Regions from separate parts of the Streptomyces sp. NPDC006798 genome, predicted to be linked through region 2. Evidence: riboswitches for the same ligand, from Rfam matches in the RefSeq annotation. Region 2 holds a riboswitch; the other holds the start of a gene.
What was found. A riboswitch is a leader RNA that binds a small molecule or an ion and turns the genes downstream of it on or off. The one in region 2 is predicted to bind S-adenosylmethionine.

Region 1 (5,284 bases), on a different contig from region 2:
GGGGACCGTACGGCTGAAGGACGCCCTGAAGACCGTGCCCTGGTCGATGCTGCTCTTCATGGCCGCGACCATGGCCATGGGTGTGGCGCTGGCCGACTCGGGGGCGGCGAAGTGGCTGGTCGGCGGGGTGCCGCTGGATGTGCCGGCCTGGGCGTTCCTGGCGGTCGTGGTGCTGGTCTCCACGGTGGCGCATCTGGTGCTCCAGTCCCGCTCGGCCCGCTCCTCGGTGCTGGTGCCGCTGGTCGTCGCGGCGGCCGTGGGCGCCGGGGTCAATCCGGTGGCGGCGGCGCTGGCGTCCACGGCGGCGGCCGGGTTCTGTCACACCCTGCCCGCCTCGGCCAAGCCGGTGACCCTCTACTCCGACATACCGGATATCCCCACCTACACCCCTCGCGATCTGCTGCGGATGTCCGCCTTCCTCGCGCCGCTCACGGCCGCGCTGGTGCTGCTCTTCGCGGTGGCCGTCTGGCCGCTGGTCGGCGTGCCCGTCACCCCCTGAACCTCTTTCACCGCCAGAACCCTCACCTGGAGTTCCCACGATGCTGACCCGAATCGCCGTCGCCCCCAGCGGTTTCAAGGAGTCCCTCTCCGCCCAGTCCGCCGCCGAGGCCATCGCCGCGGGCGTCCGCCGGGTGATCCCCGACGCGGAGATCGACCTGATCCCGCTGGTCGACGGCGGCGAGGGCACCGCCGAGGCGCTGGCCGCCGCGTCCGGCGGACGGCTGGTCCGGCTGAACGCCACCGGCCCCACCGGCCGGCCCGTCGCCACCCACTTCGCGATGCTCGACAAGTACACGGCCGTGGTCGAGATGGCCGCCGTCGCCGGTCTGTCGCTGGTGCCCCGGGTCCTGCGCGACCCCGGCGCCACCACGACCTACGGCGTCGGTGAGCTGATCCGCGCCGCCCTCGACGAGGGCGCCCGGGAGATCCTGGTGGGCTGCGGCGACTCCGGCACCTCCGACGGCGGCGCCGGTGCCCTCCAGGCGCTGGGCGCCCGGCTGCTGGACGCGGACGGCGTGGAGCTGCCGTACGGCGGCGGCGAACTGCTGCGGCTCGACCGGATCGACGTCTCCGGCCTCGACCCCCGGCTGCGCAGGACCGACATCCGGGTCGCCTGCAACCCGTTCAACGTGCTCTGCGGGGAGCGGGGCGTCGCCCGGGTCTTCGGACCGCAGAAGGGCGCCACGCCCGAGCAGGTCGAACAGCTCTCGGCGGCGCTGGAGCACTGGGCGGACGTCCTCACCCGCGATCTGAAGGTCCGGGCCGATCTGTACGAGGGCCCGGGCACGGGCGCCTCCGGCGGCCTCGGCGCCGGGCTCGCGGCGCTCGGCGCGGCGCTGCTGCCCCGGTTCGAGGTGCTGCTCGACCATCTCGACCTCGACGCCCGGCTGGCCCGGGCCGATCTCGTCCTCACCGCGGAGGGGGCGCTGGACCACCAGACCACCCGCGGCAAGGTCCCGGCCGAGGTCGCCCGGCGCGCCAAGCGGTACGGGCGTCCCGTACTGGCCCTGGCGGGCACCATCGGGGAGGGCGCGCACCAGGTGCGGTCGGCCGGGGTGGACGCGTACAGCGCCATCCTGCCCGCGCCCGTCACCCTCTCCGAGGCGCTCGGCCGCGGCGGGGAGTTCCTCGCCGACGCGACCGAGCGGGCGCTGCGGATGGTGCTGATCGGGACCCGGATCCCGGAGCGTCAGCCGGTCGGCGCGGCGGCCGGACCCGTCGGGTCGGGCACACAGCGGCCGTCCTCGGTCCGGTAGTTCCACCGGGCGCCGTCCGTGACCAGCTCACGGACGGCCCGGACGAACCGCTCCACGTGCTCGTCGGGGGTACCGGCGCCGAAGCTCACCCGGATCGCGTTGAGGGACCGCTCCCCCGGCTCGGCCTCGGGGGCGCCGCACTCCCCCGGGTCCTGCGGGTCGCTGCCCAGCAGGGTACGGACCAGGGGGTGGGCGCAGAACAGTCCGTCCCGGACCCCGATGCCGTACTCGGCGGAGAGCGCGGCGGCGAAGTGCGAGCTGTTCCAGCCCTCCACCACGAACGAGATCACGCCGACCCGGGGGGCGTCGTCGCCGAACAGGGAGAGGACCTTGACCTCGGGCACCTCGGCGAGCCCGGCCCTGACCCGGGCCACCAGCGACTGCTCCCGCTCCACCAGACCGTCGAAACCGGCCTCGGTGAGGGCGCGGCAGGCGGCGGCGATCGCGTAGACGCCGATCACATTCGGCGAACCGGCCTCGTGGCGGGCGGCCGTGGTGTGCCACTCCACCTCGACCCCGCCGTCGGCCCGGCGGGCCACCTTGCGGGAGGCGCCGCCGCCCGCGAGATACGGCTCGGCGGCGGTCAGCCAGTCCGCGCGGCCCGCGAGCACCCCGGACCCGAAGGGGGCGTACAGCTTGTGCCCGGAGAAGGCGACCCAGTCCACGTCCAGCTCCTGGACCGACACCGGGTGGTGCGGCGCGAGCTGGGCCGCGTCCAGCACGATCCGGGCGCCGTGGGCGTGCGCGGCGGCGGCCAGCTCCCGTACCGGCCACAGCTCACCGGTCACATTGGACGCACCCGTCACACAGACCAGCGCCGGGCCGTACGGCTCCCGGTCCGCCAGCGCCCGCTCCAGGGTCGTCACGGCCTCGTCGGGGGTGCGCGGCGCGTTGAGATAGGTGACCCGGGCGTCCCGCCAGGGCAGCAGCGACGCGTGGTGCTCGGTCTCGAAGACGAACACCTGGCAGTCGGCGGGCAGCACGGCGGCCAGCAGATTGAGCGAGTCCGTGGTGGACCGGGTGAAGACGACCTGGTCGCTCTCCCGGCAGTCGAGGAACTCGGCGACCGTGCGGCGGCTGCTCTCGAAGAGGTCGGTGGAGAGCTGCGAGAGGTACCCGGCGCCCCGGTGGACACTGCCGTAGTACGGGGCGTACGCGGCGACGTCGTCCCACACCCGGCGCAGGGCGGGGGCGCTGGCTGCGTAGTCGAGGGCGGCGTACGTGACCTCGCCACCGGTGACCAGCGGCACGGTGACATCGGAGCCGAGGACGGCCAGCGGCTCGGTGGCGGCGGTGGAGCCGGTGGCGGTACAGGAGACGGCGGGCACGGATGCGGACATGACGGAACTCCCGGGCGGGGCAGGCGGAATGGAGGCATAAGGCTCCGTACGACACACGCCATGACACGGCCACACGCCCTGACGACGGGGCCGGGGGGTGGGTTAGCGGCGGGGTACGGAGGATGTGCGGGAAGAAGGGGCTTCGAGCCCTATCGCATTCGCTTGCTCACGAGACTGCTCCCTTGAGGACCAGGACCCCAGGGTGACGCAGGGGTCCGCGCTTGCCGCGGACCTCGCTGCCCACGGCCTGGTCTTCACCCGGGGCACCCCGCCACGGACGGAGGGTTGCCGGACAGCGGGCCGGGGCCGTAGTCGCTGTCGCTCATGACCTGCGCGAAACGGTATGCGACGCGGGCGACGGCCGCAAGCCTGTCCGCAATCCGGACGCGGAGTCCCTGCGGGGCGCCGCGGGGACGGGCGCGCCGTTTCGATGACCCTTGAGTGCCGACCTCGCCCCGTCTGTGGTTGCCCGCGCAGTTCCCCGCGCCCCTGGTTGCCCTCCTGATCGCCCTCACAGAAAGGCGGGTCCCCCTTTTCAGGGGCGGCGCCGGGGAGAGCCTTTAGGGACGCGGGGAACTGCGCGACCAGCCACCCACCGGCGCGCGGTCGCCCGACAACACCCGCCCGGCCGGGCGGAGGGCGTGGGCCTCACCCGGAGGGCCGAGGCGCTGGGGGTCCCCTCATCGCCGAAGCCATAGGTTGGGGGTCCCCCCGTCGCCGAAGGCACAGGGGGAGGAACTGCGCGACAAGCCACAGGCGGGCCGCGGGCGCGACTGATACACCGGCCCGGCAGGGCAGAGCGCCCCCGGAGAAAAGCTACGCGCGCGTCGTCGCGCGGACCCAGTTCTCCAGGGTGTTCGCCGCCGCGCCGGAGTCGAGGGACTCCGCCGCGCGCGCGATGCCCGCCGCGATCTGTTCCGTCAGCCCCGCGTCCGTCGGCGCCAGCGCCACCAGCGCCGCCGCCGCGTTGAGCAGGACGGCGTCCCGGACCGGGCCCCGCTCCCCGGCCAGCAGCCGCCGGGCGACATCCGCGTTGTACGACGCGTCCGCGCCTCGGAGCGCTTCGACGGGGACCAGGTCGATCCCCACGTCCCGGGGGTCGAAGGCCTCCTCGCGGACCGTGCCGTCGCGGACGATCCACACCCGGGACGTCGCGGTCGTGGTCAGCTCGTCCAGTCCGTCGTCGCCGCGGAACACCAGCGCCGACGAGCCCCGCTCGGCGAGCACCCCGGCCATGATGGGGGCCATCCGGGCGTCGGCGACCCCGGTGGCCTGGGCCTGGACGCGGGCGGGGTTGGTCAGCGGGCCGAGGAAGTTGAAGGTGGTGCGGATGCCGAGTTCCTTGCGCGCCGCGGCCACGTACCGCAGTGCCGGATGGAACTTGACCGCGAAGCAGAAGGTGATGCCCGCCTCGCCGGCGACCTCGGCCACCCGCCGGGGGGTCAGCTCCAGATTGACCCCGAGCTTCTCCAGTACGTCGGACGCCCCGGACGCGCTGGACGCGGCGCGGTTGCCGTGCTTGACGACCTTCGCGCCGGTCCCGGCGACGACGATCGACGCCATGGTGGAGATATTGACGGTCTTGGCGCCGTCGCCGCCGGTGCCGACGATATCGACGCTGGGGCCCGGTACCTCGATCAGATTGGCGTGCTCGTACATGGTGCGGACCAGGCCGGAGATCTCCGCGACCGTCTCGCCCTTGGCCCGCAGCGCGACCGCGAATCCGGCGATCTGGGCGTCGGTCGCCTCCCCGCTCAGGATCCGGTCCATCGCCCAGGCCGTGGCGTCGGCGCTCTGGTCGTGGTGGCCGAGCAGGGATTCGATGACGGCCGGCCAGGAGTGAGCCGCCACGCTGTCGCCGCCGACCGGGGTCACAACGTTCATGGTCCGCTCCTGGGGTCCATCGCGAATAGGGGGTACGCGTCCCACCCTATCCAGCCCCGGGCACGGCGAAGAGCCCCGTCCGGGCAGTGGACGGGGCTCTTGCCGTGGCGACGCTTCAGCGGTCAGTGCTTGCCGCTGGTGACCTCCTCGTGCTCACCGTGACCATGGCCGTGACCATGGGCGGCGGCGATCTCCTCGTACTCCTCGCGGGTGGCCTTGGGGATCTGGTTCCCCTCGCCGTAGTAGCCCTTGCTGAGCTTCGCGCGGAACTTCTGCGTACGCGAGATCTTCCGGCGGACGCCG
Region 2 (5,284 bases):
ACGAGGGCCACGTCGGCGAGCCGGTACGCCGCGAGGGAGCGGGCGAAGTCGTCCTTCACGTGGAGGACGACGGGCGTCCAGCCCGGGACCCCGTACTCCTCGTTGATCGCGTCGGCGAGCCGCTGGACCTCCGCCGTGTAGTCGCGGTAGACCGCGAGGTCCTGGCGGGACGGGTAGGCGAAGGCGATATGGACGACGCGTTCGTGCCATTCGGGCCGGGTCGCCAGCAGATGGCGGTAGGCGAGGAGCCCTCGGACGATGTTCTTCGACAGCTCCGTGCGATCGACCCGGACGATCGTCTTCCGGTCGGCGCCGCCGATCTGTTCGCGCAGGGCGGCCAGGCGTTCGTCGACATCGGGCCGGTGGGCCCGTTCGCGCAGGAAGCCGGCGTCGGCGCCGAGGCCGTGGACCCCGGTCCGGGTGCCTTTGAGGGCGTCGGGGCCGAGGATCTCCGTACAGCAGGCGGTGAAGGCGTCGGCCCAGCGGCGGGTGAGGAAGCAGGTGCGGTCGGCGCCGGTGAGTCCGCGCAGGAGTTGTTCGGCGATGTCGTCGGGGAGGAGGCGGAAGTAGTCCGGCGGGGCCCACGGGGTGTGGGTGAAGTGGCCGATCCGCAGGTCGGGGCGGAGTTCGCGGAGGAGTCCGGGGACGAGAGCGAGGTGGTAGTCCTGGACGAGGACGGCCGCCCCGTCGGCGGCCCGTTCGGCGAGGGCTTCGGCGAAGGCGCGGTTGTACGTCTCGTACGCCCGCCACCGCCGCCGGAACTCGTCGTCGAAGACGGGCTCCAGCGGCGTCTGGTAGAGCATGTGGTGGACAAACCAGAGCACCGAGTTGGCGATGCCGTTGTACGCGTCGGCGTGAATGTCCGGATCGATGTCCAGCATCAGGACGCCGGGCTCGGCGGTGCCGCGCCGGACGGCCTCGCGGTCGCCGTCGCCGAGGGCGGAGCAGACCCAGAGGGAGTCGTCGCGGGCGCCGATGGCGGAGAGCCCGGAGACGACGCCTCCGCCGCCCCGTCTGGCGTCGAGTCCGCCGTCGTCACGGAGGGTGTACGAGACGGGCCCCCGGTTGGAGGCGACGAGAACACGGGCGCGGGCGGGAGCGTGGGCGTCGGCCGGGCCGGCCGGGGGCTGGGGGACCATGATGTGGCCTTAGCCTTCCGCGCGCCGGGTCAAACGTCCGTTCGGCCGTCGTGGCGCGGTTCACGCCGTCCGCGTACGGCGGCGACGGCGACCACTCCGGCGGCGGCGAGGGCGACCCCGAGGCCGCCGAGCAGCCAGAGGCGTTCGGGCCCTTCGTCCCGGCCGGTGGGGGCGAGGGTGGGGGCGTGCCCGGGCGCCTCGGGCACCCCGGCGGCGACGGTCTCACCGGCCCCCGCGACCGGTCCGGCCTGCCCGGCCGTACGGGCGGACGCGGAGGCGGCGGCGGTCTCCGTCCCGCCGGGACCGCTCGCGGCGACCGGCTCCGTCCCGCTACGCGCACCCGGGGGCGCCCCGGCCTGGGGCGCCGCCGCGCCCGCGACCGCCGCGACGACCAGGACCAGGAGGGCGAGCAGCCCGGCGAGGCGCAGGCCCCGGCGGCGGCGCCGGGGCGGGGCGCCCCGGGTGCCCCTGGGGCCGCGGCCGGCGGACGGCCTCCGGTACGGCGTCCGGCCGTGCGGGATACGGGCGACCCTCGGCACGCGGGGCCGGGCCGCGCCGGGAACGGCGGCGGGGGCGGGCACGGCCGACGACGGATTCCGGGGCTGGGCAATGCGGGCATAAACCATACATAGGATATTCAGCCCCGATTACCGGAAAAGTGCGCCTTATGCCGCGCGACGCGCCGCATACTCACCGATCTCGCGCATCGGCGGGCGCTCCACGGTGTCCACCTCGTGGGTCACCGGCACGAACCCCCGCTCGCCCCGGTCGAACTGGGTCAGCGACGGCCGGACCAAATGTCCCCGGGAGAGTCGCAGTTGCGCCGTACGGTAGATCGCCGCCGCCATCCGGCCGAGCGCCCGGCCGTCCTGGTGGCGGTGTTTGCGGGAGCCGACGTCCACCTGGGCCAGCGCGTCCAGGCCCACCGTGTGCAGCGCGTCGACCAGCAGCGCCAGCTCCACCCCGTAGCCCACGGGGAACGGCAGCCGCTCCAGCAGGGAGCGGCGGGCCGCGTACTCCCCGCCCAGCGGCTGGACGAACCCGGCCAGCGACGGCCAGTGCAGATTGAGCAGCGGGCGGGCCACCAGCTCGGTCACCCGGCCGCCCTGCCCCGGGGCCTCCCCCAGCGGGCGGTCGTACATCGCCTTCACGAACTGCACATCGGGGTCGGTGAGCAGCGGTCCGACGATCCCGGAGACGAAGTCCGCCGAGAAGTCCCGCAGATCCGCGTCGACGAAGCAGACGATGTCGCCCCGGGTCACCATCAGGGACCGCCACAGCACCTCGCCCTTGCCGGGCAGGGCCGGTATCCGGGGCAGGATCGCGTCCCGGTGCACCACCCGCGCGCCCGCCGCCGCCGCGACCTGTGCCGTCCGGTCGGTCGAGCCGGAGTCGATCACCACCAGCTCGTCGACGAGCGGGATCCGCTCCATCAGCTCACGGCGGATGACGGTGACGATGTCCCCGACCGTGGCCTCCTCGTCGAGCGCGGGCAGTACGACGCTCACCGTCGGCGACGGGTTGGCCGACCGCTTGGCGGCGAGCAGCCGGGACGGCGGACGGTCCGCCGCCGACCAGGTACGCGTCGCCAGCCAGCGCTCTACCTCTTCGAGCACGTGCCCTACTCCTCAGTCACTCGTCGTCACTCGTCGTCGCCGGCCGTCCGTCCGGCCGCCCCGCGCCGGGGCGCTGACCGGGGCATGTGATCCATCTCGCGGTACGGACGACTATCTCAACCCTCCGGGCCTTCGGTTACAGTCTTGAACAACGCGTACGCCGGTCGCATGCCGGGGTCCCGCGTCCCACAATCGAATACCGCTCATCCAGAGGGGCAGAGGGATACGGCCCGTTGAAGCCCCGGCAACCCTCCAGCCGGTCTCCGTCGCCGCGGCGCGCACAGCGCGCGGGCGCCGCGAGGCTCCCGGCTCGGGAAGGTGCCAAATCCGTCTCATGGCGAGATGCGCCATGAGGAAGATGAGGAGAAAGGGCCTCGCCTCCATGGCTGCGCAGACTGTCGCAAGCACCGCACACACCACCACCGCCGACACCGCCCCGGTGGACCTCGGCACCGCCGTCGCCCTCTCCTGTCGCGAGTGCGGCGAGCGCACCCCCCTCGGCCCCGTCTTCGCCTGTGCCGCCTGTTTCGGCCCGCTGGAGGTGGCGTACGAGCTGCCCGCCGGTGACCCGGAGGCGCTGCGGAAGGCGATCGAGGCCGGACCGGAGAACATCTGGCGGTACGCGCCGCTGCTGCCCGTCCCCGCCGACGTGGCCACCAAGCCGAACCTGAACCCCGGGTTCACCCAGCTGATCAAGGCCGACCGGCTCGCCGCCGAGCTGGGCGTCACCGGTGAGCTGTACGTGAAGGACGACTCCGGCAACCCGACCCACTCCTTCAAGGACCGGGTCGTCGCGATCGCCGTCGAGGCCGCCCGCGCCTTCGGCTTCACCACCCTCTCCTGCTCCTCCACCGGCAACCTCGCGGGCGCCGTCGGCGCCGCCGCCGCCCGGGCCGGATTCCGCTCCTGCGTCTTCATCCCGCACGACCTGGAGCAGGGCAAGGTCGTCATGGCCGCCGTCTACGGCGGCGACCTGGTCGGCATCGAGGGCACGTACGACGATGTGAACCGTTTCTGCTCCGAGCTGATCGGCGACCCGATCGGCGAGGGCTGGGGCTTCACCAACGTCAATCTGCGGCCGTACTACGCCGAGGGCTCCAAGACCCTGGCGTACGAGATCTGCGAGCAGCTCGGCTGGCGGATCCCGGACCAGATCGTCATCCCGGTCGCCTCCGGCTCCCAGCTCACCAAGATCGACAAGGGGCTCAAGGAGCTGATCGGCCTCGGACTGGTCGAGGACAAGCCGTACCGGATCTTCGCCGCGCAGGCCGAGGGCTGCTCCCCGGTCTCCGCCGCCTTCAAGGCCGGACACGACGTGGTACGCCCCGTGAAGCCGGACACCATCGTCAAGTCGCTGGCCATCGGCAACCCGGCCGACGGGCCGTACGTCCTCGACATCGCCCGGCGCACCGGCGGCGCGGTGGAGGACGTCACCGACGAGCAGGTGGTCGAGGGGATCAAGCTGCTCGCCAGGACCGAGGGCGTCTTCGCCGAGACCGCGGGCGGGGTGACCGTGGGCGTGGCGAAGAAGCTGCTGGCAGCCGGGGTGCTCGACCCGGCGCTGACCACCGTCGTCATCAACACCGGCGACGGGCTGAAGACGCTGGACGCGGTCTCCCCGACCACCGGGCCCACCGCCGTCATCCGGCCGAGCCTGGACGCGTTCCGCGAGGCGGGCCTGGCAGGCTGACGGTCCCCGGCCGGCCCCGACCTGTCGCGGGCCGGTCCAGGGCCGGTTCGCGGGCCGGTCCGGCCCCCGGGCCCGGCCCCGGGCCGACCACGCCGCCGGGCGACCCGCCCCACTCCCCCGTACCGCTTCCGTACCGCTCCCGTCCGAGGAAGGCCCCACTCACCATGAGCGTCAGCGTCCGCATCCCGACCATCCTGCGCACCTACACCGACGGCAAGGCCGAGGTGGCCGCCGAGGGCGCCACCCTCGCCGAGGTCATCGCCGACCTGGAGAAGAACCACACGGGGATCGCCGCCCGGGTCCTCGACGACCAGGGCAAGCTGCGCCGCTTCGTCAATGTCTACGTCAACGACGACGACGTCCGGTTCGAGCAGGGCCTGGAGACCGCCACGCCCGACGGCGCCGGGATCTCGATCATCCCCGCCGTGGCCGGCGGCTGCTGAACCCGCGAACCCGCCCGTCCGGCGGGCGTACGGGGCCGGGCGCACCCGCCCGCCGGACGCGCCGGGGACGGAACGCGCCGGGGTGAGCGCCCCGCGCGCTGCCGTACGCCCCCGGACACGGTCCGTGTCCTGAACCCCCCGGCGCATGACCCTCAGTAATGGGAATGGCCCCCTCCGTAAGAGATCCGGAGGGGGCCATTCTGCATGGTTGAGCACGCTAGAGTTGGGGAACGCCCCGCAATCCGGCATCAGTGGCCAGGTATGAGAATGCGCCCGGGCTCGATAAGAAGCAGCCAATGTCTGGCATCGCTCTGTCTCATAGGTTCCTTTTGTCCGGCCGGATTTGCCCCGGAATTCCATAAATTCAGGCCAATTACCCGATAGTAGCCTTCAGGA

Region 1: linked by a shared signal. The riboswitch ahead of ABZ714_RS31450 (aminotransferase class V-fold PLP-dependent enzyme) and the one ahead of thrC (threonine synthase) in region 2 are both predicted to bind S-adenosylmethionine.

What each region holds. Positions count from the first base shown of each region.
Region 1 covers NZ_JBEYIS010000070.1:14,692-19,975, reverse strand. The annotation lists gene ABZ714_RS31460 (SLC13 family permease) at 1-499, shown strand, start outside; gene ABZ714_RS31455 (glycerate kinase) at 540-1,757, shown strand; gene ABZ714_RS31450 (aminotransferase class V-fold PLP-dependent enzyme) at 1,691-3,097, opposite strand; SAM riboswitch class IV at 3,310-3,427, opposite strand; gene trpD (anthranilate phosphoribosyltransferase) at 3,914-4,981, opposite strand; gene ABZ714_RS31440 (ubiquinol-cytochrome c reductase cytochrome b subunit) at 5,104-5,284, opposite strand, start outside.
Region 2 covers NZ_JBEYIS010000002.1:55,797-61,080, forward strand. The annotation lists gene ABZ714_RS01415 (trehalose-6-phosphate synthase) at 1-1,139, opposite strand, end outside; gene ABZ714_RS01420 (hypothetical protein) at 1,169-1,765, opposite strand; gene ABZ714_RS01425 (glucosyl-3-phosphoglycerate synthase) at 1,805-2,755, opposite strand; SAM riboswitch class I at 2,956-3,120, shown strand; gene thrC (threonine synthase) at 3,138-4,445, shown strand; gene ABZ714_RS01435 (MoaD/ThiS family protein) at 4,610-4,888, shown strand.